2 regions of the Nocardia sp. NPDC051052 genome follow, and region 2 is predicted to be linked to the other one. Evidence: predicted binding sites of a transcription regulator. Region 2 holds the regulator's gene; the other holds the start of a gene.
The links. Region 2 encodes HspR, which represses chaperone genes until heat shock. Its sites were predicted from a motif close to ANNTGAGTNNNNNNNACTCANNT; they were not measured.
Positions count from the first base shown of each region.

Region 1: the regulator HspR is predicted to act here: its motif matches at 7,807-7,829, upstream of lon (endopeptidase La).

Region 1 is NZ_JBITFL010000009.1:184,049-200,080, reverse strand. Features, by position in the region: gene ACIBCN_RS29585 (oxidoreductase) at 1-606, opposite strand, end outside; gene ACIBCN_RS29580 (DNA polymerase IV) at 677-1,747, opposite strand; gene ACIBCN_RS29575 (DUF1707 domain-containing protein) at 1,873-2,469, shown strand; gene ACIBCN_RS29570 (TetR/AcrR family transcriptional regulator) at 2,533-3,093, shown strand; gene ACIBCN_RS29565 (PaaI family thioesterase) at 3,148-3,585, shown strand; gene ACIBCN_RS29560 (FAD-dependent monooxygenase) at 3,648-5,270, opposite strand; gene lon (endopeptidase La) at 5,368-7,728, opposite strand; gene ACIBCN_RS29550 (hypothetical protein) at 8,122-8,664, shown strand; gene ACIBCN_RS29545 (PrsW family intramembrane metalloprotease) at 8,661-9,707, shown strand; gene ACIBCN_RS29540 (cupin domain-containing protein) at 9,711-10,424, opposite strand; gene ACIBCN_RS29535 (hypothetical protein) at 10,627-11,982, shown strand; gene ACIBCN_RS29530 (TIGR03084 family metal-binding protein) at 12,181-12,972, shown strand; gene ACIBCN_RS29525 (hypothetical protein) at 13,339-14,016, shown strand; gene lhgO (L-2-hydroxyglutarate oxidase) at 14,038-15,228, shown strand; gene ACIBCN_RS29515 (SRPBCC family protein) at 15,484-15,954, shown strand; gene ACIBCN_RS29510 (ribonuclease H) at 15,965-16,032, shown strand, end outside.
Region 2 is NZ_JBITFL010000010.1:378,362-394,393, forward strand. Features, by position in the region: gene ACIBCN_RS32420 (FAD-binding oxidoreductase) at 1-1,092, shown strand, start outside; gene ACIBCN_RS32425 (FAD-binding oxidoreductase) at 1,110-1,889, shown strand; gene ACIBCN_RS32430 (FAD-binding oxidoreductase) at 1,987-3,156, opposite strand; gene ACIBCN_RS32435 (heat shock protein transcriptional repressor HspR) at 3,726-4,133, opposite strand; gene dnaJ (molecular chaperone DnaJ) at 4,133-5,293, opposite strand; gene grpE (nucleotide exchange factor GrpE) at 5,372-6,049, opposite strand; gene dnaK (molecular chaperone DnaK) at 6,046-7,893, opposite strand; gene ACIBCN_RS32455 (FAD-binding oxidoreductase) at 8,247-9,848, shown strand; gene ACIBCN_RS32460 (MarR family winged helix-turn-helix transcriptional regulator) at 9,864-10,352, opposite strand; gene ACIBCN_RS32465 (MFS transporter) at 10,458-12,170, shown strand; gene ACIBCN_RS32470 (hypothetical protein) at 12,176-12,475, shown strand; gene ACIBCN_RS32475 (zinc-binding dehydrogenase) at 12,589-13,749, shown strand; gene ACIBCN_RS32480 (dynamin family protein) at 13,997-15,541, opposite strand; gene ACIBCN_RS32485 (dynamin family protein) at 15,698-16,032, opposite strand, start outside.

The sequences.
Region 1 (16,032 bases), on a different contig from region 2:
CTCGGGCAGGCGGCCGATGATCTCGTTGGCGCCGAGCTCGCTGAGCAGGTCGCTCGCGTCGGTCTTGCCAGTGGAGGCGATGATCTCGAAGCCGAGGCCGGACAGGATGTCGATGCTCACGCTGCCGACGCCGCCGGTCGCGCCGGTGACCAGCACGGAGCCCGTCTCCGGGGTGATGCCACGGTCGAGCAGCGACTGCACGCTCAGTCCCGCGGTGAAGCCCGCGGTGCCCAGCGCGGCGGCATCCTTCGGGCTCAAGCCGTCCAGCTTCACCACCCAGTCGGCGGGCACCCTCGCGTACTCGGCGAACCCGCCGTGCTGCGAGACCCCGATGTCGTAGCCGTGCGCCACCACCAGGTCGCCGGGCGCGAAGTCGTCGTCCTCCGACGAGACCACCTCGCCGGTGATGTCGATGCCGGGAATGATCGGGTACTTGCGCACCACCCCACCCCCCGGCGTGATCGCCAGCCCATCCTTATAGTTCGCGCTGGAGAAGTGCACCTTGATCGTGACCTCACCAGCCCCGAGGAAATCCTCGCCGACCTCCTGCTTGGTCAGCACGATCCCGCTGTCCGATTCATGCGCCACCATCGCCCAGAACTCCATGCCGACGAGCATACGATCGTCCGCCCGCACCCGCGCAGCTCCCGCCGCAGGCGCATCGGCGCGGCCCGGTCTACTCGGGGACGAGTTCGAGGCGGACGCCGAGCAGGCGGATGGGGCGATCAAGGGGGAAGCGGTCGATGATGCGGAGCGCGGTTTCGGCGATTTGGGCGGGGTCGATGGTGGGGGTTGGCAGTTTTTCCTGTTTGCTGCGGGTGTAGAAGGTGTTGGTGCGGACGGTTACCGAGACTCGGGTGCCGATCCGACCCGCGTCGGCCATCTCCTCGGCTACCTCGGTGGCCAGGCGGGCCACCTGGGCGCGGATTTCGGCGGGCTCGGTGAGGTCGTGTGGAAAGGTTTCGGATTTGCTGCGGCCCACCGGGATTCGAGGCTCGGTGGTGACGTCGGTGTCACCCTTGCCGTGGCCGAGGACCCAGAGGTAGGGGCCGGTATTCGGGCCGAATTCGGCGGCCAGGCGGTGCCGGTCGGCGGCCATCAGGTCGGCGACGGTGTTGATGCCCAGGTCGGCGAGCCGGGTGGCGATTCGAGTTCCGATGCCCCACAACGCGTTTGTCGGACGGTGCGCCATGACCTCGGTCCAGTTGCCGGCCGTGAGGCGGAAGACCCCGGCGGCGGCACCCTCGTCGGTGGCCGGACCCGCGGCCGACTTGCCGGTTGATTTGGCGAAGCCGGTGGCGAGTTTGGCGGTGAGCTTGTTGTCGCCGATGCCGATCGAGCAGGAGAGCTCCAGTTGGTCGATGGCGCTGCGGATTTCACGGGCCAGCGCTTCCGGGTCGTCGGTGTCGGCGGCGAGGAAGGCCTCGTCCCAGCCCCACACCTCGACGCGGCCGGGGAAGGTCCGCAACAGCGCCATGACCTCGTCGGACGCCTCCTCGTAGCAGGCCATGTCCAACGGCAGGAACACGCCCTCGGGACACTTGCGCTGGGCGCTGCGCAGCGCCATCCCGGCCCGGACGCCGAACGCGCGCGCCGGATAGGACGCGCAGGTGACGACCTTGCGCGGCTCGGCGGGATCGCCGTTACCGCCGACGATGACCGGCAGGCCACGCAGCTCCGGGTGACGGCGGAACTCCACCGCCGCCTGGAACTGATCGAGATCGACATGCAACAGCCATCTGGCCATAGCACCGTCTTACCCCACCGGTGTGACAGACAGCCGGAATACCGGTCCGATCGGGCATCGACGGCGGCGCCCTGCGGGGCTATGGCCGTACGATTTCCCTGAGCACAAGCAAGGGGAGCAGACCGATGACCGATGCGCAGAACGAGCCCGTCGCGCTACCCGCGGTTCGGGTCGAAAACACCGATCGGGAACTCGCGGTACGACGGCTGCACATCGCGGTGACCGAGGGTCGCCTGGATGTGCTGGAACTGGACCGGCGACTCGTCCTGGCCTATTCGGCACAGACCCCGGTTGAACTGGTCGCTGTCACCGCGGACCTGCCTGCGAACAACGAGCCGATCGAGTTGCGCACCAAGAGCGGGTCGCGCGACAAACGCGGGCAGTGGACCGTCCCCACCGAGCTCATTGCCGAGTGTGGTTCCGGCAGTATCACTTTCGACTTCACCCAGGCGCTATGCCCGCACAGCGAGATCGCGCTGCACGCTTCCGTTGGCTCCGGCAGCATCAGGCTGATCGTGCCGCGTGGGTGGCAGGCCGACGTCGATCGGGTGCGGACCAAGAGCGGCAGTGTGTCGAACCGGGCGACCGAGCCGTTGCTGCCGGGCGCGCCGGTGCTGCGGGTCGATGGGAAGGTCGGCTCCGGTTCTATCAGCGTGCGGTATCCGCGGCCGCCGCGCCGGTCCTTCCTGGCCTGGTTGCTGCGTCGGCCGCGCCCGGCCTGACCCCGCGGTCACGTTCTTGCACGGACTATTGCGCTGTCCGCAAAACAGAACTAGATTCTGTTTGTGAAGATTCGAGATCGGTTGCTGTTGGCGGCCGAGCGGCAGTTCGCGGAGCACGGCGCGCTGGAGACGACGCTGGCCCAGATCCGCGACGCGGCGGGTGCCAGCGTCGGCGCTCTCTATCACCACTTTCCGGACAAGGCGGATCTGTATCGGCAGGTGTGGGCAAACGCCTTGATCGACTACCAGCAGCACTTCTGGTCGGCGGTCGGCGACAGTTCCGATGCCAGAGCAGGGGTCACGGCGGGCGTGCGGGAACACCTGCGCTGGGTCGCCGAGAATCAGTACCGGGCAAAGGTTCTCCTTTCCGCGCGGCCGCCAGGGGTGCGGGAGAGCGACAGCAATCGCGAGTTCATGCGCAACGTCGCGCGCTGGTGGCGCACGCACGCCGGGTACGGCGCGGTGCGCGATCTGTCGCTCGATCTCGTCTACGCGCTGTGGCTCGGCCCGGCACAGGAGTACTCGCGGCATTGGCTCGGCGGCAGCATGCTCGCCGCGCCGACCGACGTCGCGGACGTACTCGCCGACGCGGCCTGGCTGACGCTGAGCACCGTACGGCCATGAAACACGCTCCGCACCAACGACTCTCGAGCCCCCCGCGCGAACAAGGGATAGCTGATGACCGCGACCATCGATATCGACCTCGCCAAGAAGGTCCTCGCCGCGCAACCCTTCGCCGAGCTGGTCGGCACCGAGATCGCCGAATTCGGCGACGGCACCGCCACTCTGGTCGTTCCCCTCCGTCCCGAGCACGGCCAGCAATTCGGCTTCGTACACGGCGGCGTGCTCGCCTACGCGGCGGACAACGCGCTCACCTTCGCCGCGGGCACCGCGCTCGGCGCGAACGTGCTGACCGGCGGCTTCGCCATCACCTATCTGCGCCCCGCCAAGGGCATTCGGTTGCGGGCCGTTGCCACCGTCACCGGAGCCACCCGCCGCCAGGCCGTGGTCCGCTGCGAGATCTACACCGAGAACGCCGACGACGAGCCGGTGCTGTGCGCGGTGGCGCAGGGCACCGCGCACAGCGTCGAACGAGAGCTGGCCGGTCACGCGTGACAACCGTCCGCGTCACCGTCCCGGGCCGGGCACCGCGGGGTTGTCCGGCCCGGGTTCGCCGCTCAGGCACCGGCCGCGGCGACGTCGTCGAGCGGCCTTGCCTCGCTGGAGGCCCCGCCGACGATGCGGCGCAGCGCGGCGGTAAGAGTGCTCGCACAGAGGACTTCGTCGGAGCGCCCGGCGACGATCCCGTCCGGCCGGACGAGCAGCGCGCCGCCCTCGGGCAGGCCGGTTCGCGCGGACCATTCGTCGACGGGTAGTGCGTGCACGGTGATGTCGATTCCGGTGTCCCACTGTGCTTCACCGACCGCGTCGCGCCAGGCGGCCGAGGTGCCGGCGACCAGCAGCGCGAAGCCGGGACCGTTCAGATCCAGCGTAGAGATCTGCGGCGGCTCGTCGATCCACAGATGCGGCACCCGGGTACCGACCTGGCCGGTCAGTTGGTCGACGTGCGACGTATCCGCGTTGCCGCCGAGGACAGCGGCCGAGGTGTACCGGTACCGGGTCATCACCGTGTCGGTACCGATCTGGCGGGCGAGATCGGCTGCGTTGTCCGGGGTTTCGATGCCGTAGCGGGTGGCGAAGTCGGTGCCGAGCCGGGCCTGCTCGGCGGCGACGATCGCGCGCGGTCGCCGCTCGGGCTGATAGCTGTCGAGCAGTGCTGGGCTCGCCGTGCCGGACAGCACCGCCGCGAGTTTCCAGATCAGGTTGTGCGCGTCGGCGATTCCGGTGTTCGCGCCGTAACCGCCCCACGGCGCGTGCCGGTGCGCGGCATCGCCGACCAGGAAGATCCGGTCGCGGCGGTACTCGTCGGCGACGAAAACACCGGTGTCCCAAGCGGTTTTCGCGAGCACCTCGACCGCGATGCCGGGTACGCCGATCGCGGCACGGACCAGCTCGACGCAGCGGTGGGTGGGGTAGTCGGCGAGATCGGTACGCGCGGCATCGTATTCGAGGTGGAACGACCACTCGTCGGTGTTGTTCTTCATCAGCACCAGTCCGCGCACCGTGTCGTTGGCGATCTCGCACTGGCTGAAGGTGCGGCCGTGCAGCACCTCGGTGAGGTCGGTCCGCACGAAGATGTTGAGGTAGTGGTGCGTCGGCGGCAGTTCCCATGCGGTGATCCCGAGCGCGCGCCGGATCGGGCTGCCGGCACCGTCGGCGGCGATGAGGTAGTCGGCCTGGATGGTCGAGATAGCGCCGGTCTGATCCCGCACAGTGGCGATGACACCGTGATCGGTGGTCTCGAAGTCGCTCAGCTCGACCCCGAAACGCAGGTCACCGCCGCGCTCGCGGGCCACGTCGGTCAGCAACGGTTCCAGCTGCACCTGCGGCAGGAAACAGAAGCTGGATGGACTCGGCGCGGGGTGCGCCAGGCTTTTCATGAAGTTGGCGAGCTCGAGCTGCTCGGCGGCCACCAGCGTGGCGCCCCGGCTCGCGCCGCCGAACCGGCCCGCCTTCATCGCGGTCGCGGCGGCCCGCTGGACCCGGTTCTCGATGCCGAGCTGCCGGAACAACTCGACGGTCCGGGTGTGCACGCCGCGGGAGCGGGGCAGCACCGACCCGCCCGTCCGCTTCTCGACGAGCACGAAAGGCACCCCGTGATACTCGAGGAAGAGCGCGGCGGACAGTCCGACCAGACCGCCGCCGACAATGAGAACGGGTACTTGCTGCGTCGAAGTCATGCGTTGATGGTGTGCGTATCCGCTTGCACGAGCCTTGCGTGTTGATTACACGAGCAGAGGCCGGGCACCTGAGGTGCCCGGCCCCTTTTCCCGCATGTCAGGCGGTCGCCGCGAAGGCCCGTCCGGCCAAGGCAGGCTCGGCGACCGGCTCGATGGCGTAGGCCAGGATGTCGGCCACGTCACCGACGGGGCGGACGTCCAGTGCGGCAAGCACCTCGGCCGGCACGTCGTCCAGGTCCGGCTCGTTGCGGGCCGGGATGAACACCGTCTTCAGGCCGGCCCGCTGCGCCGCGAGCAGCTTCTGCTTGACGCCGCCGATCGGCAGCACCCGCCCGTTCAGCGTGACCTCGCCGGTCATGCCGACATCGGCGCGCACCTGCCTGCCCAGTGCCAGCGACACCAGCGCGGTGACCATGGTGACGCCCGCCGACGGTCCGTCCTTGGGGACCGCGCCCGCCGGGAAGTGCACGTGGATATTGCGATCCAGCACCGACGGTTCGATGCCGATCTCCTCCAGGTGCGAGCGCACGTAGGTCAGTGCGATCTGCGCGGACTCCTTCATCACGTCGCCGAGCTGACCGGTCAGGGTCAGCGAGCGCTCACCCTCCGCGACGTTGGCCTCGATGTAGAGGACGTCGCCACCGAGGCCGGTGACCGCCAGTCCGGTCGCCACACCCGGGACCGCGGTGCGTTCCACCGAGTCGGGAGTGAAGCGTGGACGGCCCAGGTACTCCTTCAGATCACCCAGATCGATGGTCAGCGATTTCTGCTCGCCGCCTTCGGATTTCACCAACGCGTCGTAGCCCAGCTCGGCCTCGTAGCCGAGATCGGCCGTTGCCGACGCCGTTCCGTCCTCGGACAGCCGAGTCGCGGCCTTGCGCAACGCCTTCGCGATCAGCCGCTCCATCTGCCGCACCCCGGCTTCCCGGGTGTAGTTGGCGGCGATCTCGCGCAATGCCTCGTCGGTGACGGTCACCTCGTCGGTGGTCAGGGCGTTGCGTTCCAGCTGCCGCGGCACCAGGAAGTCGCGGGCGATGCCGACCTTGTCGTCCTCGGTGTAGCCGTCGACGGTGATCAGCTCCATCCGGTCCAGCAGCGGGCCGGGGATGGTGTCCATGACGTTGGCGGTCGCGATGAACAGCACGTCGGACAGGTCGAGATCCAGGTCCAGGTAGTGATCGCGGAACGTGTGGTTCTGCGCCGGATCCAGCACCTCTAGCAGCGCCGCCGCCGGGTCGCCACGGAAGTCCGAGCCGACCTTGTCGATCTCGTCCAGCAGGACAACGGGATTCACCGATCCCGCCTCCTTGATGGCACGGACGATGCGGCCGGGCAGCGCGCCGACATAGGTGCGCCGGTGACCACGGATCTCGGCCTCGTCGCGCACGCCACCGAGGGCGACGCGAACGAACTTGCGGCCCATGGCACGAGCCACGGATTCACCCAGCGAGGTCTTGCCGACGCCGGGCGGACCGACCAGCGCGAGCACCGCGCCGGAACCACGTCCGCCGACGACCTCCAGCCCGCGCGAGGCCCGCCGGGAACGCACCGCCAAGTACTCGACCATCCGATCCTTGACCTCGTCCAGGCCGTGGTGATCGGCGTCCAGCACCGCGCGGGCGGCCGAAACATCGGTGCTATCGGTAGTTTTCACCGTCCACGGCAATTCGAGCACGGTGTCCAGCCAGGTCCGGATCCAGCCGGATTCCGGGCTCTGATCGCTGGCGCGCTCCAGCCTGCCGACCTCGCGCAGCACCTCGGCGCGCACATTCTCGGGCAAGTCGGCCTGCTCCACCCTGGTGCGGTAGTCGTCGGCGCCGTCAGGCTCGTCCTCGCCGAGTTCCTTGCGGATCGCGTTGAGTTGCTGGCGCAGCAGGAACTCGCGCTGACTCTTCTCCAGTCCCTCGCGCACGTCGTCACTGATCTTCTCGGTGACCTCGGCCTCGGCGATGTGGTCTTTGGTCCACTCGATCAGCGTGTTCAACCGCTGGGTGACGTCGGGGGTTTCCAGCAGTTCGCGCTTCTGGTCGTCGCTCAGGTAGGGCGCGTAGCCCGCGGTGTCGGCGATCGCCGACGGATCGGTCAGTTGATTGACCGCGTCGATGATCTGCCAGGCCTCGCGGCGCTGCAGTACCGAAACGACCAGCTTCTTGTATTCGGCGGCAAGCTCTTTCGTCCGGCCGTCCGGAGCGGGGACCTCGACCGGCTCGGCCTCGACCCACAGCGCGGCACCCGGCCCGGTCACGCCGTGCCCGATCTTCGCGCGCCGTTCGGCCTTCAGCACGGCCGCCGGTGCGCCACCGCGCATCCGCCCGACCTGTTCGATGGTGGCGACCACGCCGTACGAGGCGTAACCCTCGGTCAGCCGCGGCGCGAGCAGCACCGCGTCAGTCTTGGCCGCGCGGGCGGCATCGATGGCAGCCTGCGCCGATTCGTCCAGTTCGATGGGCACGACCATGCCCGGCAGCACGATCGGATCGGTCAGGAACAGCACCGGCAGGTTCTGTGGTGTAGTCACGTGTTCGACCCTTCCAAAAGTTGAGCGATACCAACTCAACCCCGACCCATCCGCCTTTGTTCCGAATATTTCCCCGCGTTCGCTGTGGGCGAAGAACCTCGTCGTTGATATCAAAGGACCCCGTCTCCCCACTCGGTCAGCGGGCGCGGTCAACGCGGGTTTCGGTCCAGATGGCGGCGGCCGCCGGTTTATGAATTGCATACGGTGTGCTGCAGGTTGGTGGGCGTGTTTCCTGGTAGGAGAGGGCGGCTGGCTTATCGTGGGGGCGGCTGCGCCGCTGGTCGGTGGCAGTTTTGGTGATCGCGCAGCGGACCCATGGAGGGGAGCATGTGCATGAGTGGGCCGATGCGGGCCGGGCACGACTGGAGACAGGCCGGGGTGGTGATCGCGGTGATCGCGGCGTTGGTCGCGGTGCCGTCGGCGCTGGTCGCGCTCGTGCCGACGCGGGAGACGGCGGTTGCCTCCGATGCGGAGGTCGAGGTGACGGCGTCGGGGGAGGAGCCGGACACGGTCGGGTTCGGCGGGGTCGGGGGGTGGCAGCGTAGGCCGACGGGGGATCGGACGACAGCGGTGCTGATCGCTCCGGATGGTTCGCGACTGGCGGTCAGTGTGGTCGACGGCGTCACGGACTTCGATGACGCGGCGGACTGGCGGCTGAAAGTGCTTGGCGCGCAGGGGTTCGACGCGCACTTCGACGGAGGGGAGGTCAAGACGCCGAACGGGTTCAGTGGGCGGACCTGCCGCGGCACGGACCGCGCGGGGGTGTGCGCGATCGTCGGCAACGAGAAACTGGCGGTGACGCTGGTGTTGATCGGTGCTGACGCCACGCTGCCCGAGCTGACGCCGGTGCTCGAGTCGCTAGCGGTGCGTCGATGAGGTGGTTCCAGCCGACATCGGCGCTGTTCTGGGCGTACTGCCTGATCTCATTCCTCGGGCTAGTCGGGCTGGTGTTCCAGTTGGCGCCGGTGGCCGCGCTGACCTGGCGTGACATCCTGGTCGGCCTGCCGTTCACGCTCGCGACCCTGCTCGTCTTCGGTTGGCTCGTCCTGCACCTGGATCGGCTGCGCGCGCGGTGGCGGATCCGGACGCCGCTGATCATGGGCTTTCTCTGGGGCGCGCTGGCCGGGCCTGGCATCGCGATGTTCGCCAACGACAACAACATGCGCATCATTCAGAACCTGGCCGGTGACGCGTTCGCCATCGACTGGCAGGCACCGATTTCCGCGGCGATCGTGGAGGAGGCGGTGAAGGGCGTCGGCGTGTTCGCCGTCGCGTGGCTCGCTCGCCCGCTGCTGAATCGGCCGATACATGGGCTGCTGCTCGGCGGCTGCACCGGCCTCGGCTTCCAGGTGGTCGAGAACATCACCTACTCGGCCAACGCCGGATTGTTTTCGGCACAAAATGATTCGGCGACCGCGGTACTTGTCGGCATCGTGCGACTGCTCACCGGCATCACCTCGCACTGGATGCTCACCGCGCTGGCCGGCATCGGCATCGTGCTGGCGGTGGCGCGCTCGGATTGGTCGGCCGGGCGACGCGCGCAGGTCTTCGTCATGTTTTATCTGCTCGGTGCCGCACTGCATTTCGGCTGGGACGCGCCGAGCCCGGCGAGCATTCCGGTCGGATCGATCATCGTGCGGACGCTCCTCTACATCCTGATCTTCGCCGTCGTCTACACCTGGGTGGTGCACACCGAACGGCAATGGTTCCGCGCGGTGGTCAACTGGGCGGTGACGCGGGGGATCGCGCCTGCCGGTGAATTGAGCACGTTGATCTCGCGGCCAAGCCGGCGACGAGCCCGTAAAGCGGAGCAGCTGAGCGGTCAGTACCACCGGCGCCATCAGGTACAGCGGCAACGTGTGCTGCTCGACTGGGTGCAGGAGGCCGGCGCAGGTTCGGGCATCCGTATCCCGGCGTGAGGCTCACTTACGCCTGGTGATCACCACCGGCTTGATCTCGGTGGGCACGCCGGCGAACGCGGCGACTGGAACACCGAACGCGGCCGCGAGAATCTCGCGGGGCAGCGAATTCACCGTGGCCACGATGCCGATGTCGTCGTTCGGTTCCTGCGCGCTGGTATTGAAAACCACCAGGACCTGCAGGGGTTGTTCGGTGCTCGCATTGCCGAAGTAGTGGAAGAAGCCCTGCGGCACGAACACCAGATCGCCCTGCTTCGCCTCGAAGGCGTCGTTGCGATAGGTGCCGTCCGGATGGGTGCCGAGAATCGTCCAGTCGGCCTTGCCGGAAATGATGTAGTTGAGTTCCCACGCGGTCGGATGCCAATGCGGCTCCCGAATGGCGCCGACCTCGAGTTCGACGAAATAGACCGAGGCCTGCTGGCCCGTCAGCACCGGAAAGGTGCCCTCGTGCGCACCACGCAGGGTGCCGCCGTCGTACCGATCCGGCTCGGCCGAGGTGAGCCGGAACAGGTGTGTCTCGGTGTCCAGCTTGGTATTCGATTCCGACGCGGGCATCGCATTGCCCTGCTCGGCCCTGGCCGACCCACCCACCGTCGCGGCGAGCGCACCGCCGATGGCCGCCCCACCGATGGCGGCGCCGGTCCCGATGACCCGGCGACGACTGACCCGCGCCTCGTCCTCGGTCTGCGGATCATCGGACTCTGGCTTTTCGGACACGCGACCTCCTGCGACGTCGGCGGTCCGCGACCGCGCGTAGGGGATGTCATGCTCACGCCCAGGTCCAGCTCGGGCGCGCTCATGGTAGCCCCGCCGCGCTACCGTTCCCCCGCGTTGACACTCGCTCCGGCGCAATGACACTGTTGGGGCCTTGATACCTCATACCGGCGGTTCCGCCGGTTCGGCCTAGGGAGATCCATCGATGAGTTCACTCGCCGCCGGCGTGTTCATCGATTGGGAAGATCTGACGGGCCAGTCCAAGTTCGTGGTCGATCTGGTGACGTTCCCGATCTTCAGCGCGCTGGCGGGCTGGCTGACCAACTGGACCGGCGTGCTGATGTTGTTCTGGCCGGAGCGATTTCGCGGCTTCCGGATCCCCGGCCTGTATCTGCTCTATCCGTATTTCCCGCGCCGGGTACAGGTGCTGCCGACCTTCTCCGGCGACGGGCAGCAGCTCGGCTTCCAGGGGTTCATCCCGGCGCGGGCCGAGAAGATGGCCAGCATCTGTGTCGACAAGGCGCTGATGCGGATCGGCAGTCCGCGCGACTTCATCCACGAACTCGACCTGGACGGCATCGCCGACTACGTCGCGGTGCTCGCCCGCAAACAGGTGCAGCCGCTGGTGGACGAGCTGATGAACCGGGAGAACCCCGACCTGTGGCGCAGCGTGCCGCGCGCGGCCAAGCAGATCATCTACCAGCGGGTGGATCGGGAGATGCCCGCGCTGTCGCGGCGCGCGTTCGAATCGCTGGGCGACAACGTCGATCAGCTCATCGATATCAAGAGTTTCGTCATCCGGTACCTGCAGGACAACCCGGGCATCCTGAAGGATCTGACCACCACCATCGCGGCGCCGGAGCTGCGCTTCATGGTCCGGATCGGCCTGCTCGGCGCGCCGTTCGGTCTGCTGCTCGCCCTGTATATGCATGTGCACCAGCACATTCCGGTGCTCGGCTGGGTGCCTGGCTGGGTGGTCGTGCTGCTCGCCTCGGCGGCGATCGGCGTGATCGTCAATGTCGTCGCGGTCAAGATGGTGTTCGAGCCCGGCGACCCGCAGCCTTGGTACAAGTACCTCTGGCAGCAGGCGCTGCTTGCCAAGCGGCAGCCGCAGGCCGCCACCGACCTCGCGCACATCCTGGCCTACCAGGTGCTCACCCTGCCGAATTTGTCGCGGGAACTGCTGGACGGCCCCAACGGCGACAAGACCCACCAGCTGCTGGAACGGCTCATCTCCGACGAGATCCATCGGCAGCTCGGCCCGACCACCTCGTTCGTGCGCGCGGCGCTCGGCCGTCGCCAGTTCGACAACCTCAAGGCGGGCGCGGCCGGTGCCGCCGTCGGGCTCGCGCCCAGCCTGGCCGAGGACGAGGAATTCATCCTGGAGCAGGCCAAGACCATCGATGTGTTCGCGGCGCGCAAGCTCCGGCAGCTGACGCCGGGGGAGTTCATGGAGATGTTCTATGCCTCGGTCGAGCAGGACGCCTGGCTGCTCTATCTCCACGGCGCGGTGCTCGGGTTGGCGGTCGGCGCCTCACATCTGATCATTTTCGGCTGGTGAACAAGCCAGTGGGCCGTGGATATAAATACAAGCACGCGTGCTTGCATTTCTGAGCGGCCACTGCGATGCTGAACCGCGACGGCACACGAGGTGGTGTGCGTTCGACTGATCGGCACGCGGCGTGCGCGACGGGCCCGGAGGCGGCAGCCTGCGTGACCACGGAGGGACCCGTGAACGCCGCGATTAGATAGGGAACAGATGGCTGACCTCGAGGCGCTGCTCAACGATTTCGCCGACGAGTGCGCGGACCTGGAACGCATCGTCACCTCGCTGTCTGCGGCCGACTGGGCCCGCCCGACACCTGCGGCCGGTTGGACCATCGCTCATCAGATCGGCCATCTGGCCTGGACCGATGAGGTCGCCACGCTGGCCGCCGCCGATGACGAGGGCTTCCAGCGACTGGTCGCCGAGGCCGCGCCCAAGGTGCTGACCTTCGTCGACGAGGCTGCCGAGGAGGCGTCGACCACGCCGCCCGCGGCGCTGCTCGACCGGTGGCATCGTGGCCAGCAGACACTTACCGACGCGCTGCGCGAGGTCCCCGCGGGCAGCAAGCTGCCATGGTTCGGGCCGCCGATGAGCGCCGCCTCGATGATCACCGCCCGCATCATGGAAACCTGGGCACACGGCCAGGACGTGTCCGACGCCCTCGGCATCACCCGCACGCCAACCGCGCGGCTGCGCACCGTCGCCCATATCGGCGCGCGGACCAGGAACTACGCCTACACCGTGCACGGAAAGACCCCGCCCCCGGCCGAATTCCGGGTCGAGCTCACCGCACCCGACGGCACGATCTGGTCGTGGGGACCCGAGGACGCGGCGCAGCGGGTGACCGGACCGGCCCTCGACTTCTGCCTGCTGGTGACCCAGCGCCGCCACCCCGACGACCTCGCCATCGCGGTGGTCGGCGCGGACGCGGCGGAATGGCTCACCCTCGCACAGGCTTTCGCGGGCCCGACGGGATCGGGCCGGACAGCGGGTCAATTCGCCTGAAACGGCAGCGACGGCCGGGTGCGTACATCCGGCCGTCGCCCACCCGACCCGATCCATAGATTCGGGAGCGGGCGAGCGCCACACTTGGGTGCGCCGTTCGTGTCGGCCGGACGCCATTGGCCGGGTGTCTCGATGTGGCAGTCGAGGATGACGCTCGCCAGCTAAAAAACTATTTACCCGCCCTTGAGGTGCTGGAAACATAAACAACCCCACGGATTCGGCGCTGGTTTGTCGGCCGATCCGCTCGGGTCTGTGATTCTGCTCTCCCCGGCGCGATACCCGCTACTGCCACGCCGTAACCTGGACGACTGTACGGCTTTCAACGATGCGGGCCGCGCTGCCAGGGGAGCAGGGAAGGGACGCATCGTGACTAGAAATAAGCCTGTCCAGATTGCTCGGCACGCCGCGATCGTGCTCGCGGGTGCCGCAAGCCTCAGCCTCACCGTGGTCGCCGGGACCTACATCGTGCACCAGATGGCCGAGCTCAATCGACCCGGCGGCGAGGTCGCCGCACCGCCCGCGCAGGCCGTCGAGGGTTCGATGAGCGGTGCGGGCTGGACAGACACCGTGCTGACCGGCGGTCACTTCGAACTGCCCGTGGTATTCACCACGCACCCACCCGACGCGGTCGTTCCCACCCCGAAAGCGGCTGCCCCGCACGTTGATTCGACGTTCGTACCGCACCCGAGCGTCGTCGGCGGAAACCTGCGGCTCGGCGACGCTTATGTGGACGCGCAGGTGGCCGCCGTGCGCACCGACACGATCTCGATCACCGTGGGCACCAACGCCTTCACCGTGCTGACCGGCCACACCCCGCTCGACGAGCACGCACGGGTGACCCAGCTGCGTACCGAATTCGACACGCGCAGTGGCGAAGTGCTGCTGATGCTGACCGATCCGGCACTGGGCGAGCACGACCTGCGCCTCAACCGCGCTCCGGCACCGAACACGAAACCCGCGCCGGAGAATACCGCCGCGCTCGAACCGACCGCTACCGACCCAGCCACCGCGCACCGCGGCACGGAACCGACCGTGGCCGTATAACTCTCGGCCTACTGTTCTCGTATGCCGAACAGTACGTACGACTTCTGCGTGATCGGCGGTGGCATCGTCGGGGTGGCGGCGGCGCATCGAATACTGCAACGCCATCCCGGCGCGACCCTCGTGCTGCTGGAGAAGGCGGCGACGCTGGCCACCCATCAGACCGGGCACAACAGCGGCGTCATCCATTCGGGCATCTACTATCCGCCGGACAGCCTGAAGGCGCGGCTGTGTCGCCAGGGGGCGAGCTGGACCAAGAAATTCGCTGCGGCACAGGGAATTCCATTCGAGGTGTGCGGCAAGCTGCTGGTCGCCACCGACGCGGCCGACCAGGGCAGGATGCTGGACTTGCACCAGCGTTCGATCGCCAACGACGTCGCGGTCGAGCTGCTCGACGCCGCCGAACTCCGTCGGCGCGAGCCGAACGTGACCGGCGTCGGCGCGTTGTTCGTGCCGGACACCGGCATCGTCGACTACACCGCGATCACCGGCGCACTCGCCGACGAGGTCCGCTCCGCAGGCGGGCAATTGGTCTTCGGCGCCGAGATCACCTCGCTCACCGAGACCGACGCCGCGGTCACCGCCGCGGGGCCGGCCGGGTCGTGGACCGCCCGCACCCTGGTGGCGTGCGCGGGCCTACAGGCCGATCGGCTGGCCCGAATGGCCGGGCTGCGCAACGATTTCCGGATCGTGCCGTTTCGCGGCGAGTACTACCAGCTGCCGCCGGCGCGGGCCGGGCTGGTGCGCACGCTGATTTATCCGATCCCCGATCCCACGCTGCCGTTCCTCGGCGTGCATCTGAGTCCGACGATCGACGGCACGCTGACCGTCGGCCCGAACGCGGTGCTCGGGCTGGCCAGGGAGGGCTACCGCAAGGGCAGTTTCGACGCCAAGGACGCGCGCGCGGTGCTGGGCTTTCCCGGCGTACACCGGGTGGCCGCGGCGAACGTCCGAACCGGTCTGCGCGAACTGCGTAATTCACTGTTCAAGCGCGGGTATCTGGCCGAATGCCGGCGCTACTGTCCCGAGCTGACCCTTGCCGATCTGCGGCCACGCGAGGCGGGCATTCGCGCGCAGGCGGTGCTGCGCGACGGAACGCTGGTGCACGACTTCATGATCGAGCGCACGCCTCGCTCGGTGCATGTTCTGAACGCACCGTCGCCCGCGGCCACCTCCGCCATGCCGATCGCGGAGCACATCGTCGATCAACTCTGAGCCGATAGCCCGAACCAGAACCAGACCGACCGGTTCAATATAGCTACTGACCAGCGATAATTGGCCAAGCAACCACTCGGTAGCGATGTGGAAAACCGGGACACCAAAACCGCCCAACCCCTGCAATAAAGAGGAGAGCTGTAGTACTTTTAACGCCAGTCGTGGAACCCAGCGGCGTGAGCCACAGGCCCGGAGGAGGCAGCTCGCGTAACCACGGAGGGACGGCGAAGGCCGCCAATCGAGCAGGGAGGGCCTATGGGCCACATCAAGTACGCGAGTGACGTCGGGGCGCCGGTCGAGGTGGCCTTCACCTACACGGACAACCATCTGTTCGTACCGGACTGGATGTTCGCGGTCGCCGCCTTCGAGCCGGCCGGCGAACTCGACTCCGGCATCGGCGCCCGCTTCACGACCACCGCGCGGCTGGTGTTCTGGCGGCCGACGATGACATGCGAGGTCACCGAATATCGTCGCAACGTGGTGATCGGGTATACGCTGCGTGGGCGTTTGTCCGGGACCCTGACGCTGCGCTTCGATCCGCTCGGATACGGGCGGTCGGTGCTGACGTCCGAGGCGGAGTACAGCCCCCCGCGTGGCTTGCTGGGGCGCCTCTGTGTCGGTCTGGTGGATTCCGCCGTGAAATCGGCGCTCCGCCGCACCGAGTCCCAATTGCGAAGGGAGATAGAAGAATTCCACGGTACCGATCTTGTCGGTCGGATTGCGTAGGGTGCCAGCCATGATCATCGTGAGCACCGACGGATCCTGCCTCCGCAATCCCGGTGGCGCCATCGGCTGGGCTTGGGT
Region 2 (16,032 bases):
GAGCGGTTGGTCAGTGCGTTCTACGGTCATTTGTTCGCCGAGAACCCGCAACTGCGTGAACTCTTCCCGCCTGCGATGGAGATGCAGGCCAAGCGGATCGTCACCGCCATCCAGTACGTGCTCGATCACCTCGAGGACTGGGGGCGGGCGCAGAAGTTCCTGGAGCAGCTGGCCCGCGACCATCGCAAATACGGGGTCGACGCGGCGCACTACGACGCCGCGGGCCGGGCCTTGCTTTCGGCGTTCCGCGCGTACAACGGCATCGGGACCTGGCATCGGGGCCTGGAGGAGGGCTGGCGCGACATCACTATCCTGATCTCCGCGTCCATGGCCATCGGCGCGAACTCGGACAAGTCCCAGCCGTACTGGGAGGCGACCGTGGTCGGTCACCGCCGGGTGCTCGAGGACCTGGCCATCGTGCGGCTGCAATCCGAGAGCCCGATCCCCTACCAGGCCGGCCAGTACGTGCCGCTCACCGTGCCGCAGCGGCCGAAGATGTGGCGCTACTTCTCGCCCGCGATCCCGGCCAACCCGTACGGCGAGATCGAGTTCCACATCCGCAAGATCCGCGGCGGCTGGGTGAGCCCCGCCATCGTGAACGAGGCCAGGGTCGGCGACCGCTGGCAGATCGCCGGACCGCTCGGCGGACTGCACGTGGACCGGGACAGCGGCCGTGACGTGCTGATGATCGGCGCGGGCACCGGCATCGCCCCGCTGCGCGCCCAGCTGATCGAGATGGGTCAGCGCGGCATCAACCCGAGGGTGCACTTCTTCATCGGCGGCCGCTACCCCTGCGATCTCTACGACGTGGAGAACATGTGGCAGCTCTCGCAGAGCAATCCGTGGCTCACCATCGTCCCGGTCTGCGAGCAGAAGACCAACCCGTGGTGGTATCCGCATCCACCGCAGGAAGAGCCATACGGCATGCACCGGCGGCTGATCGGTAACCTGGGCGCGGTGGTCGCGAGCTTCGGCGCGTGGGCGGACCGGCAGATCCAGATCGCCGGGTCGGCGAAGATGATCGCGGACACCCGGCGTGCGTTGATCGCGGTCGGTACTCCGGAGCACATCATCAGCTCCGACCCTGTGTGACGAAGGAGGCCGCCCTCATGGGGGACCCTAGTGCGCTCGGCAATGGCGCACCCCTGCCGACCGAATGGACCGCTACGGTCGTCGGACACCATCGAATCCGGCACGATCTCGCGGTGATTCGCCTGATCGGCGAGTTCGTTCCGTTCCTGGCCGGCCAGTCCGTCGAGGTCACCGTGCCACAGCAGCCGAGCATGCGGCGCAGGCTGTCCCCGGCGCTGCCGCCGTCGCTGGACGGCAAGCTGGAGTTCCATGTGCGCACCGTGCCAGGCGGCTGGTGCAGCGGTTCGATCGTGGCCGACACCCGCCCCGGCGACGAATGGCAGATCCGTGCGCCGTTCGGCAGATTCGCGATCGATCCGGCGGGCGACGAGGTGGTGCTGATCGCGGGCGGCACCGGCCTGGCCCCGCTGCGGGCGCAGATCCTGGACCTGGCGCGTGCGCCGGAACCGCCGCACACCTACCTCTTCTTCGGCGGCCACACCCCGCGCGACCTGTACGCCTCGGACATGCTGTACCTGCTGGCCGGTGAATTGCCTTGGCTCACGGTCATTCCCGTGGTCGAGAGCCCGGACGACCCGAGCTGGGAAGACGAATGGTACGAGCGCAGCCGGGTGAACATCGGGTTCCCGCCGGACGAGATGCTCTTCGGCACACTCGCCGAGGTGGTCGGCTCACACGGCGCGTTCGACAACCACCAGGTGCTGGTGTGCGGCTCCCCCGCCATGGTCAATGCCACGGTCGACCGTCTGCTCGCCACCGGAACTCCGCCGGAACGGATTCAGTTTGAAGGGGTCTGAGCACGCCGCCTCGCCGGAATCCGGCCGCGGTACTCGGCGCGACCGGATTCCGACTGAGCCCGGGATAACGGGAGGGGTCGAAATCCCGGACGGCCGGTCAGAACAGGGGGTCGTGGCGGATGTTCTTGGTGAGCGTCCCCGCGGCCATCATGCGGAACTTGGTGGTCTGCACCATCGAGGGTGAGCCGACGATCTGCACATCCCGGTCGGCCCAGGCGCCGAAGCTGGCGACCACCTTGCCGATCTGGCCGGTCAGCCGCGGCTCCAGGCCCGCGTGGGCGGGCGCGAGTTCCCTGGAATCGGTATACCACCAAGGGTTTTCGTCGTGTTCGGTGACCGGTGTGACGGTGAGCCAGCGGTTGGCGACGGCCAAGCTGTTCAGCGTGTCCAGGTCGTAGAGGTCGCACGGATGATGCCCGCCGACGAACAGGTGCACCTTCGGGTTGGTGCGGCGCTGCGCCATCGCCATCAACTGGGCGCGCAACGGCGCGATGCCGGTGCCGCAGCCGACCATCAACATCTTGCGCTTGGTGTTGCGCGGGATGCCGAGGCCGCCGAGCGGCGAGCCGAGCAGCCACTGATCGCCGATGGCGGTCTGGCCGACAATGGCCGAGCTGACCCAGCCGCCGAGCACGCTCCGGACGTGAAACTCGATCTCCCCGTTGGCATTCGCGGGCACCGCCGGTGACATGTAGCGCCACATCCGCGGCCGGGCCGGTATCTGAACGCTCAGGTATTGACCGGCGGCGTATTGCATCGGCTGGTCCAGTTGCAACCGCAGCACGGTCAGGTTGCGCAGCACGTCGCGGCGTTCCACCACGGTGCCGGTCCAGACCGGTGGCGTGGTTTCCTTCTCCGCCGCGCCGATCATGGTGTCGCTGATGATCTTCAAGCCCTCATCCCAGGCCCGGTCGACCTCGTCGGTCCACATCTCGGTGCCCGCGTACACCTGCATCGCGGTCTTCAGCGAGACCGCGACCGCCATGTAATGCGCGGCCTGTACACCGTATTTGCGGTGATCACGACCGAGCTGAGAAAGGAAGGGCAACAGCTTGTTCGGCTCCTCGAGCCGATCAAGGGCATAAGCGATGGCCTTGACCAGGCGGTCTCGCTGTGCGTCCATGGCTGCTGGAAAGAAATCGCGGACTTGGGGGTAGTCGGTGAATAGGATCGCGTAGAACGATCTCGCTAATTTCTCCGGCCCCCCTTCCTCCGCAGCAACCGCCTTGAACGTCGTTCTGATCAAAGCGACAGTCCGCGAATCCATTTGTGTCACAACCCCATTTCGCACTCGAACACAAACTGTGCCGGCGAGTGAGGTGCTGCGGGACACTCGTCAGCAGCCGTTGCCAAGGAGTGTAGGCGAGGTTTGCCAGGAGCGGAATCCTCCGTTTAAACAACAAGCGTGTAATTCCCCGGAAACGAGGACATGCAGCGCAAAACCCTTATGAAACAGACTGGTAGACCGCAAAAATCGGGTGAAATCAGTCACGGATACACTGAATTTGCAAGCCTCGTTATGCAGCCTTCGCTTCGAGAGCGATCTCAGAGCGACCGTGCGGCAACATCACTGGACGATCGACCGACTGAGTCAGTCCACGCCGCACGCCACGCCACCAGGGCGCCCGATGAAACTGACCAGTCGGCTATCGGCCGGGATCGGCTGGCCCGATGCGCTGTCGCACACCGAGTCTCGGCTTACCGTTGGCTACCCTTCAGACATCCGCGTCCGGCACGACTTCGGGCCGCTGACCTCGGAGCACAATCAATTCTCCGAGGCCGGCGGCCCGATAGTTAGCTAGCCGTATTCAGTATTGTTGCGGGACTGCTGATCGCTCAAATACCACGGCGATTACGCGGTTGCCACACCACCAGTGCGGTACTGCGTTGCGGCGGCGAAAGATCGGGCCGATAGCCCGCTCGCAACCGATCCAGCTCGGTCGACAGTTCGGCGACGCGCTGTTGCAATTCCTCGACCTGATTGGTGAGTTCGATGATGCGCTTGATGCCCGCCAGGTTGACGCCCTCGTCCTGAGACAGCCGCTGCACCTCGCGCAACAGCTCGACGTCCCTGGCCGAGTAGCGTCGCCCGCCGCCCGAAGTCCGTTGTGGCGTAACCAGTCCCAGACGGTCATACGTGCGCAGGGTCTGCGCGTGCATGCCCGCCAGCTGGGCCGCCACCGAGATCATGAAGAACTCGACGCGCGACGAACCGCCGCCCGCCTGCTTCGGATCATTGGACATCAAGCACCTGCCCATCCTGCCCGTGGGTCGAATCCGCTGGCCTTCTCCGCCTCCGCGAAGCGCCGAAGCGCTTCGGCGGCATTGTCATCCAGCTTTTGTGGCACCGCGACCTTGACGGTGACCAGCAGGTCACCGGCGCCGCCGCCGCGCTTGGGCACGCCACGACCGCGGACCCGGAGGATGCGGCCGTCCGCGGTGCCCGGTGGCACCTTGACGCCGACCCGCCCCTCCAGGGTGGGCACGGACACCGTGGTACCGAGCACCAATTCGCTGTAGCTGACCGGCAGCACCAGGGTGAGGTCGTCGCCGTTGCGGCCGAAGACCTTGTCCTGGCTGACGTGCACGCTGACGAACAGATCGCCCGACGGCGCGCCACGCAGGCCCGCCTCGCCCTGACCGGCCAGCCGAATCCGTTGTCCGTCACTGACTCCCGGGGGAATCCGCACCGTGATGGTGCGCGTGCGGTTCTGGATGCCGCTGCCGTGACAGTCGACGCACGGGTCGTCGATGATCGAACCGGTGCCCCGGCAGTCATCACACGGCTCGCTGAAGCCGAACGCGCCCTGGTTGCGGCTGATGATGCCGGTGCCGTTGCAATGCGGGCAGACCCGCGGGCTGGTTCCCGGCTTGGCACCGCTGCCGTGACACGTGGTACACGGCGACGGACTGGTCATCCGGAGCGGAACCGTGACGCCCTGCGCGGCCTCGCGGAACCCGAGTGTCGTCTCGGTCTCCACGTCGGCCCCGCGGCGCGGACGGCTCGTGGTGCGGGTGCCGCCCCGGTTGAACAGGCCGCCGAGCAGGTCACCGAGGCCACCGTCGCCGGCGTTCGCGCCGCCGAAGATGTCACCGATGTTGAAGTCCTGCGAAAAGCCGCCTGGCGCACCGGGCGTGAACCCGCCGCCGCGTGGATAGCCGCCACCCGCGAACAATTTGCGGGTCTCGTCGTACTCCTTGCGCTTGGCCGGATCCGACAGCACCGCGTGTGCTTCGCTGACGGTCTTGAACCGCTCCTCGGCTTTGGTATCACCGGGATTGGCGTCCGGATGCAGGTCACGTGCGAGCTTGCGGTACGCCTTCTTGATCTCGTCCGGCGAGGCGCCGGAGGAGACACCCAGTTCCTTATAGAAGTCCTTTTCGATCCACTCCCGTTGACTCACCGGATATCTCCTCCTCTCGCAATGTTCGATTCGCGGCACTCATCAGGTGCCTCCGGGCCCGACGCTCGCGCCGCCGAATTACTGTTTGTTCGCGCCGGCATCAGCGTCCGATGCCTCGGTCGGATCGGTGGTGGCCCCATCGGCCACGCCATCGGTTACCCCGACCAGCGCGTGCCGAAGCACCCGTTCGCCGAACCGATAGCCCTTGCGCATGACGATGCCGATCACCGGGTCGTGCCCGGAGCCCTCGTGCTGCACGGCCTCGTGCAGGGTCGGGTCGAAAGGCTCACCCGCCGAACCGAATTCCTCGAGGCCCTGCTTGTGCAGCGCGGTGGCCAGCTTGTCGGCCACCGACTTGAGCGGTCCGTTGTCCAGGTCGCCGTGCGCCCGCGCCCGATCGAGATCGTCGAGCACGCCGAGCAATTCGGTGACCACGGCGGCCTTTGCGGTGTCGATCGCGGTCTTGCGGTCGCGTTCGACGCGGCGCCGGTAGTTGGCGTATTCCGCGGTCAGCCGCTGCAGGTCGGCGGTGCGCTCGGCGAGTTCCTTGCTGACGGCGTCGGCCAGCAGCTCGGCACCCTGCGCCGCGCCGATAATCGACTCGGTGTCATTCCCGGCGTCCGGGCCGGGGCCGCCGGCGGCCTCCGCCGCCGGCTCCCGAACCTCACCAGTTTCCGGATCGATCTTGCGATTATCGACGAAGGTGACCGGCTCTTGCTCGGAGTTGCGCTGCTCCGAATTGTTGCCGTTGGTCACTTCTTCTCCGTGTCCACCGGCTCGTCGACAACCTCGGCGTCAACGACCTCGTCATCGGCGTCGGTGGCCGAGGATCCATTGCTGGACGCGGCGCCGTCGGTGGCCGACGACTCGTAGATCGCCTGGCCGAGCGCCTGCGACTCGGTCGCCAGTTTCTCGACGGCCGCCTTGACCGCGGCGATGTCGGTGCCCTTGAGCGCCTCGTTCGCCTCGGCGATAGCCGCCTCCACCTTGGACTTGATGTCCGCGGGGACCTTGTCCTCGTTGTCCTTGATGAACTTCTCGGTCTGGTGCACCAGCGACTCGGCCTGGTTGCGGGTCTCGGCCTCCTCGCGGCGGGCCTTGTCCTCGGACGCGTGCTGCTCGGCGTCCTTCACCATCCGGTCGATCTCCTCCTTGGACAGGCCGGAGCCGTCCTGGATCTTGATCTTGTTCTCCTTGCCGGTGCCCTTGTCCTTCGCGGTCACGTGCACGATGCCGTTGGCGTCGATGTCGAAGGTGACCTCGATCTGCGGCACGCCACGCGGGGCGGGCGGGAGGCCGGTCAGCTCGAACGAGCCGAGCAGCTTGTTGTGCGAAGCGATCTCGCGCTCACCCTGGAACACCTGGATCTGCACCGAAGGCTGGTTGTCGTCAGCCGTGGTGAAGGTCTCCGAGCGCTTGGTCGGGATGGTGGTGTTGCGCTCGATGAGCTTGGTCATCACGCCGCCCTTGGTCTCGATACCCAGCGACAGCGGGGTCACATCGAGCAGCAGGACGTCCTTGACCTCACCCTTGAGCACACCGGCCTGCAGTGCGGCGCCGACGGCGACGACCTCGTCCGGGTTCACGCCCTTGTTCGGCTCACGGCCGCCGGTCAGTTCCTTGACCAGCTCGGAGACGGCGGGCATCCGGGTGGAACCACCGACGAGCACGACGTGGTCGATCGCGGCGACGTTGATGCCCGCGTCCTTGATCACGGACTGGAACGGCGCACGGGTGCGGTCGAGCAGGTCCGAGGTGATCTTCTGGAACTCGGCGCGGGTCAGCTGCTCGTCGAGGAACAGCGGGTTCTTGTCCGCGTCGACGGTGATGTAGGGCAGGTTGATCGAGGTGCTCTGCGAGGAGCTGAGCTCGATCTTCGCCTTCTCGGCGGCCTCACGCAGCCGCTGCAGCGCCATCTTGTCCTTGGTCAGGTCGATGCCGGCGCTGGCCTTGAACTTGTCGACCAGCCAGGTCACCACGCGCTCGTCCCAGTCGTCACCACCGAGGTGGTTGTCACCGGAGGTCGCGCGGACCTCGACGACGCCCTCGCCGATTTCCAGCAGCGAGACGTCGAAGGTACCGCCACCGAGGTCGAAGACCAGGATGGTCTGTTCCTTGTCGCCCTTGTCCAGGCCGTACGCCAGTGCGGCCGCGGTGGGCTCGTTGACGATGCGCAGCACGTTCAGGCCGGCGATCTGGCCGGCTTCCTTGGTGGCCTGGCGCTGAGCGTCCTCGAAGTACGCAGGCACGGTGATGACCGCGTCGGTGATCTCCTCACCGAGGTAGGCCTCCGCGTCGCGCTTCAGCTTCATGAGCGTGCGCGCGCTGATTTCCTGCGGCGTGTACTTCTTGCCATCGATCTCGACGGTCCAGTCGGTGCCGATGTGGCGCTTGACCGAGCGAATGGTGCGGTCCACGTTGGTGACGGCCTGGTTCTTGGCCGGCTGGCCGACCAGCACCTCGCCGTTCTTCGCGAAGGCGACGATCGACGGGGTGGTGCGCGATCCTTCCGAGTTGGCAACGACGACCGGTTCTCCGCCTTCGAGTACGGCGACGACCGAGTTCGTGGTCCCGAGGTCGATTCCGACCGCACGAGCCATTGTTGTTCCTCCTAATTGACGTACTTATTGGTGTCGGTGCTGGGCGTGTGTCGCCCTACGGCCAGGTCACCCTGTACCGCGAGACCTCGCTCCAGCACCTGACGGAGCACGGCCCCAGCAACGATGAGCGTGGTCGGCTCAATCCTGCCCCCAACTATCGCCGGGAGTCAACTCAAACTTGAGTCCGACACACTCAACACTGTCGAATAGCTCAACGGCCGACCGACGAGGATCATTCCCGAACGGCGGCACCAATTTCGTCTCTTCCTGATTCTCGTCGCGCGGACCAGGCCCGGCCACCCGTGGTGCAATAGCTCGCGCGGCGGGTGCGGGCCCGGCGGAGAGGAGTCACGGTGCCGGCGAAGACGCGGTCATGGTGGGGCTGGGGCAACGTCGAGGACGCGGTCCGCGGGGCGGAGCGGGCGGCGCTGACGGCGCGCGTCGCGGCGATCATGCCCGGCGCCGACCTGACGCCACACGAGCCACCGACGATCGAATCGCTCGCACTGCCCGAGCCTCGGATCGCCGCACCGGCGGCACTCGCCGAGTTGACTTCCCCGGATCCCGCCGATCGCGCGGCGCACGCACACGGGCAGGCCTTCCGCGATGTGGTGCGAAATCTGCTGGGCCAGGTGCGGACTCCACCCGACCTCGTGGTGCGGCCACGGACCGAGGCCGACATCGTCGACGTGCTCGACTGGGCGAGCCGGGCGAAGATCGCCGTAATCCCTTTCGGCGGTGGGACTTCCGTGGTCGGCGGGATCGAGCCGCGGTTCGATGGCGATTTCGCCGGTGCGATCAGCCTCGACCTCGGGGCGCTCGATCGCGTCCTCGAGATCGATCCCACCAGTCGCGCCGCGCGGATTCAGGCGGGTGTGTTCGGGCCCGCACTGGAAGACCAACTGCGCGAAGCGAAGCTGACGCTGCGGCACTTTCCGCAGTCGTTCGAGTTCTCCACGCTCGGCGGCTGGCTGGCCACGCGCGCGGGCGGGCATTTCGCGACGCTGTACACCCACATCGATGACCTGGTGGAGTCGATGCGGGTGGTGACGCCCGCCGGTATCAGCGAATCCCGCCGGTTGCCCGGTTCCGGTGCGGGGCCCGCGCCCGATCGGATGTTCCTCGGCTCCGAGGGCACGCTCGGCGTGATCACCGAGGCGTGGCTGCGTCTGCAGGACCGCCCACGTTGGCGCGCAACGGCTTCCGTGCACTTCGACGACTACGGCCAGGCGGTCGCCGCCACCCGCGTCATCGCGCAGTCGGGTCTGTATCCGACCAATTGCCGCCTGCTGGATCCGGCCGAGGCGTTCCTCAATGCCGGGGCGGCGACCGCGGGCGGGGTGCTGGTGCTCGGCTTCGAATCGGCGGACCACCCGACGCAGCCGTGGATGGCACGCGCCGTCGAGATCGCCGTCGAACACGGCGGCACATTGCCGGAACCCGTGCGCTACTCGGATTCGGACACGAACACACACAGCGGTGGTACGGCCGATACGTGGCGCTCGTCGTTCCTGCGCATGCCGTACCAGCGCGATGCGCTCGCGGCGCGGTCGATGATCACCGAGACCTTCGAAACCGCTTGCACCTGGGACCGATTCGAGGGCCTCAAAGCCGCCGTGACCAGCGCCGCGAACGACGCGATCCGCGCGGTCGGCGCGACCGGCGTGGTCACCTGCCGGTTCACCCACGTCTATCCGGACGGGCCCGCACCGTACTTCGGCATCTACGCCACCGGCCGCTGGGGCAGCACGGTCGCGCAGTGGGATGAGATCAAAGCGGCTGTGTCCGAGGCACTCTCGGCCGCAGGCGGGACGATCACGCACCATCATTCGGTGGGCAGGGATCACCGGCTCTGGTACGACGAGCAACGGCCGGAGCCCTTCGCGCTCGCGCTGCGCGCGGCCAAGTCCGCGCTCGATCCGGCGGGCGTCCTGAATCCCGGTGTGCTGCTGTGAATTACCGAACTCCGGTCAGCAAGGGCGCATTCGATCGTGGGTGAGTCCGGGATGAATGCCCGGGCGTAATCCGTTGCTCGCGGCCGTGCGCTGCAGTAACCGCTGCAACGTCGCCCGCTCGTCGGTGTCGAGTTCGGCGAACAGCTCGGCCTCCAGACGGCGCACTGTTTCCTGCGCGCGGGTCAGTACGTCGCGCGCGGCGGGCAGCAGATAGACGGCGTGCGCGCGGCGGTCGGTGGGATGCCTGCGTCGCGCTACGAGCTGTCGTTTCTCCAATTCGTCGACGAGCCCGACCATCACATTGCGATGTATGCCGAGCGTCTCGCCCAACTGCTGCTGCGTCTGCCCGTCGTGTTCGCGCAGTAGCCGCAGCATGCCGAAGTGCCGGGGACCGATGTCCAGCGGCGCGAGCAACTCGCCGAATCGACCGCTGGTGTAGGCGCCCAGCTGGCCGAGGAGGAAGGCGGGCTGGTCGGACAGCGGCGGAAACCTCGGATCGGTCACCCGCACAGCATACCTTTAACGCACTCATGATGATTGTCCTATTGCGTGATAATCACTTCATGTGCATAGTTTGAGGAGACGCCCACCGAGTCGAAGAGAGCCGCCGTGGACCACGACCTCCACCCCACCGATACCGATTCCCCGACCGATCTCGACCCGCGCCGCTGGATCGCCTTCGCGGTCGTGCTCGCCGCGGGCTTCATGGATCTGCTCGACGTCACGATCGTCAATGTCGCCGTCCCGAGCATCCAGTCCGACCTGAAGGCCCAGTACTCACAGCTCGAATGGATCGTCGCGGCCTACGTGCTCGCGTTCGCCGCGGTGTTGATCACCGGCGGCCGGCTCGGCGACATCTACGGGCGCAAACGCGTCTTCCTCGTCGGCATGGCCGGATTCACCCTCGCGTCCGCGGCCTGCGGGCTGAGTACTGACCCGACGATGCTGATCACGTCCCGGTTCGTGCAGGGCGCGATGGCGGGACTGATGGTGCCGCAGATTTTGGCCATCATCCGGGTCACCTTCCCGGAAAACGAACGCGCCAAAGCGATCGCGCTGTACAGCGCGGTCGGCGGATCCGCGTCGGCGGTCGGACTTTCGCTCGGCGGGCTGCTCGTGCAGTGGGATCTGTTCGAGCTGGCCTGGCGGCCGATCTTCCTGGTCAATATCCCGGTCGGCTTTGCCGCACTGTTCGCCGCCGCGGCCGTGATGAAGGATTCGCGCTCGACTACGCCGCCGCGGCTGGACGTGGTCGGCATGGTGCTGGCTGTCGGCGCCGTGCTGCTCCTGGTCTACCCGATCACCGAGGGGCGCCGACTCGGTTGGCCCGCTTGGACTTTCGTGATGATCGTCGCCGCGGTGCTGACCTTCGGATTGTTCGTCGGCTACGAACGGCGGCGAGCGCGGACCGGTGGGTCGCCGTTGATCGACCTCGGCCTGTTCCGTTCCCGGCCGTTCGCGATCGGGCTCGGCAGCTGGCTGCTGTTCTGGATCGGGCTCGGCGGGTTCTTCCTGGTGTGGACGCTGTTCATGCAGTCCGGGCTGGGCTGGTCGCCGATGCGGGCCGGCCTGACCGCGGTATTCTTCGCCGTGGGAGCTGGTGTGGGAGCAGGCGTTTCGGTCGGCGTGCTGGCGCCGCGGTTCGGCAGGCGGGTGCTGATCGCCGGCGGCGTGGTGAACGCGCTCGGGTTCGGTCTCTACGGTTGGCTCGCGGCACACTACGGCGCCGAGATCGCCTCATGGCAGATGGTTTTCCCGCTGATCGTGACCGGTATCGGGTTCGGCATGGTGGTCGCGCCGACCATCGACCTGCTGCTCGGCCAGATCCCCGCGGGCGAAGCGGGCGCGGCGTCCGGGCTGCTCAATACCGGGCAGCAGCTCGGCACCGCGCTCGGCGTGGCACTGGTCGGCGTCGTGTTCTTCACTCAGCTCGACCATGATTCGGCCCGCGGCGTCGACGCGGTGACCCCGCAGCTTCGCGCCGAGCTCGCGGTCGCCGGGTTGCCGCTGCCCGCGCAGGACGAGATCCTCGCCAATTTCCGTGCCTGCGTGCGGGATCGATCCACACAGATCGATCCGACCGCGGTGCCGGACAGCTGCCTCACGCCGACCGGTAGCGACGAGGTCGGCCGGATACTGACCGAGGCAGGTACCGACGCGAACGCGACCAATTTCGCCAACACCTTCGACTACACGCTCTGGTACGGCATCGGCACGCTGCTGCTGATGTGTCTCGGCTTCTTCGCGCTGCCGAAGGACGCCAAGCTCGAACCCCTCGAAACCGGAACCGCGACAGTGGATCTGACACCGATAGGAGTATGAGGACAATGGATATCCTGGTCATCGGCCGCGGCCCGAGCGTGGTGGAGTCGGGCATCGCCCAGCTACGAGCCCAAGGTTTCAGCGCGCACGGCGTGCTCGCCGACGAGGACGCCGTCGCGGTGCTCGACACCGACCCGGTCGACTTCCTGCTGATCGGCGGCGGCGTGGAAAGCGATTCGCGCGCGCTGCTGCTCGAGAAGGCCGAGCAGCACGGCGTCTCGGTGATCGAAGCCAACCGCAAGGGTCGCGACCTCGAAACCTACCTCCAAGAGGAGGTGTTCCCCGTCCTGCGCGACCGGCAGTGAATCCCGCCGCGAGACCGTCGCGATGCCGAGTAGGCACTCGCGGCGGTCTGATCGCTGTTTTGCCGGGCGGTACGCAGTAGCGTGGGAGACGCTGCCGATTCGAGGAGTTCACTATGCGGGCCGCCGTCGTCACCAACTCGAAGTTCGAGGTCATCGACCTGCCGACACCGGTACCGGGGCGCGGGCAACTGCTGATCGACGTAGCGCGCTGCGGCATCTGCGGTTCCGACCTGCATGCCCGCAACCATGCCGACGAGATGGCCGAGCTGGCCGTGACCACCGGCTACGACTCGTTCATGCGGTCGGACCAGAGTGTGGTGCTCGGCCACGAATTCAGCGGCGCGGTCGTCGATTACGGGCCCGGGTGCCGCAAGCGGTGGGCGACGGGCACACCCGTGGTGGCGCTGCCGATCGTGCGGCACGGTGCGAAACCGCAGCTGACCGGGCTGTCGGTCGAGGCGCCAGGGGCGTACGCCGAGCAGGTGGTGGTCCAGGAATCGATGACCATGCCGGTGCCGAACGGGTTGTCCGCCGAACACGCGGCGCTCACCGAACCCATGGCTGTTGCCTGGCACGCGGTCCGCAGAGGCCGAGTCGGCAAGGGGCAGAACGCCTTCGTGATCGGCTGCGGACCCATCGGCCTCGCGGTGATCAGCATGTTGAAGGCCGCGGGCGTGCGCACCGTGGTGGCCAGCGACTTCTCCCCGCGCCGTAGGGAACTCGCGACCGCGTGCGGCGCGGACGTCGTGGTCGACCCCGCCACCGACTCTCCTTGGACCGCCACCCCCAAACGCGGCCGAATCAACGGCGTCACCGACATCCTCGATCTCGGCTTCGACACCATGGACCGCCTGCGCCGCGTCCCGAACCTGCCGTGGTGGTACATCTTCCGCCTCGCGCACACCTTGAACGCGGGCCCATCCGGCCCCGTCATCTTCGAATGCGTCGGCGTCCCAGGCATTCTCGACCAGATCCTGACCGCCGCACCGCCGCTGTCCCGCGTGGTCGTCGTCGGCGTCTGCATGGAATCCGACCGCATCCACCCCGCCATGGCCATCAACAAAGAACTCGAACTCCGCTTCGCCTTCGGCTACGACCCCGGCGAATTCCGCGACACCCTCCACCTACTCGCCGACGGCAAATTAGACCCCACCCCCCTGATCACCGGCACCGTAGGCCTCAACGGCATCGAATCCGCCTTCACCACCCTCACCAACCCCGACCACCACGCCAAAATCCTCATCGACCCCACCAGCAGCGCCGTCACCCCTTGACGCTCTCGATCACAGAGATGGTCGGATTCCGCCGATGGGTTGATTGGAAGGCCATGCCTAGCGTGGGGCCACGGCGTCCGCGGCGGCGGATCTGAGCCTCGCGGCGAAGCGGCTAGCGCAGGTCGTAGACCAGATCAAGGAAGGAGAGCGCTGATGGCGGACGAAACGTTCGACAGCGTGTGGGATGCGATCGAAGACACCCCACAGGAGGCCGAGAACATGCGGCTACGGTCACGGCTAACCGGGCCTATTCGGGGAGGAGGGTGAGGGTGCCTTCGGCGCTGCGGGCGGCGGTTAGGCAGGCGGTGGTGGTGAATTGGTCGGCTAGGGGGTGGCGGGCTCGGGAGCGCCATTTGCGGACCGCGGCTATGGCCTGGTCTCGCTGCGTGGCAGGGGCGGCGTCGACGGGGAGGCCTAGGCGGAGGTGGGGGGCGATGCCGGAGCCGCCGATGAGGCGGTGCAGTTCGGCGAGATCTGGTGGTGGCAGGGTCAGTTCGTCGGTGCGGAGGCGGCCGAGCAGGCGCAGTTCGGCGAAGCCGTGGACGTCGGAGAGCAGGGTGCGTACGCGTGGGAGCAGAGCGTCGGCCTCGCTGCCGGGGTAGGCGGTCAGTACGCGGGCGAGGGCGGTGAGGGCGGAGTGGGCCTTGAGTTGGTCGGCGCGCTGGCCGAATTGGACGTCGAGCACGGAGCGCAGCTCGTCCACGCCGCTGCGGTTGGTCAATTCCGCTGCCAGCGTGGCGGAATCGCGCACGCCGAGCCTGATCAGCGTGACCGCCATGCGAATGCCGAACAGACCGAACCGTTCCGCGAGCTGGGCCCGGAGCTCCGGCGCCACGGGCAGTGCGACATCGGGGCGGGCGAAACGGTCCGCGGACAGTAGTGCCGTGCTCAGGTCGTCGACCGGGACACCGGCCAGCGCCTCGAACGCCGCATACTCCTGCTGGCGCAGCGTGGCCGCGGCGAACGCGAGTAGTCCGGCGACCGGAATCACGGCCTGGCACAAACCCGTTCGCTCCAGCTCGCCGGCGAAACGAGTGGCGACGTCGCGCGCCGAATGCAAGGCGTCGATGCGGCCAGCGCCGATCTCGTCGGCCCTGGAGACCACGCCGACAACACCGAGCGGGCCCGAAACACCCTGCGCCGCTCCGGTTCCGGCGCCTACCCGTTCGAGGAATCGGACGTCGGCGGCGTCGAGCCTGCGCAGCAAATACACGACCGCGTCGGCGCCCGGAACCGCGACACCCTGCTCGGACTGCTCCATATCCGCACCAGGCGTGAGCAATCGGGCTGTGCGCCGCGATACCTCACGAGACAGCGAGGAGGTGCCCGGCGTATCGATGATCGTCGTGTGGGCCAGTGCCGCCGCGGGCCATTCGACCTCGAGGTGATCGACCTCGCGCGCCGCGGGCGCATTCCAGCTCAGGCGATCCAGGTCGAAGGTTAGTCCGTGCGTACCACCGCCACGACGGACCACCACGTTGGCGCGGGCGCCGTCACCCGCGTGCGCGGTCACGCTCGGGGTGGAACCGTAGCGATACCAGGTGACCACCCTGGTGCATTCGGTCGCATCGGTCGGCGCGATATCCTGCCCGACAAGGGAATTGAGCAGCGTGGACTTGCCTGCCTTCAATGAACCGGCGAGCGCGATCCGCAACGGTTGATCCAGCCGACCGGCACAGTCCGCGAGCAGGGCCCGCGGTCGCGGTTCGCTCGCCAGCGCGGCACGCGCCGCACCGACCAGCCGATGCGCCTCGGCCACAATCCCCGGCGCCGCGCCGACCTCGCGCCTCACGACTCCGCCTCGCTGACGCTCGGCTCCGCCGTTCGCGCGAGCGCGCTGTAACTTCGGTTCGCTCGCTGACGCTCCCTCACGACTCCGCCTCGCTGACGCTCGGCTCCGCCGTTCGCGCGAGCGCGCTGTAACTTCGGTTCGCTCGCTGACGCTCCCTCACGAGGTCACCGTACCGACGGGCGCGCTCGGCAGCGCGGCCTGCATGGCGTCGGCGTAGCGACCGAGCTCTGCGACCACGTGCAACTGCCGCTCGAGCACCGTGCCACGCTCGGCCCTGCGAGCGTTCGCCATGGTCGCCGCCTCCTGCGCCGCGCGCAGCGAATCGTCGATCGACCGTAGGCTCCGCTCGGCCACCCCGGCGTAATGGTCACGCAGCGCCCGATGGATGCGGTGCAGCCGGTCCTTGGATTCCTTGCCGGTCTGGAACGCCACGTCGTCGACGAACCGGCGAACGGCCACCTTCGCCTCGTTGCGCCGCCGGGCCAGCCTGG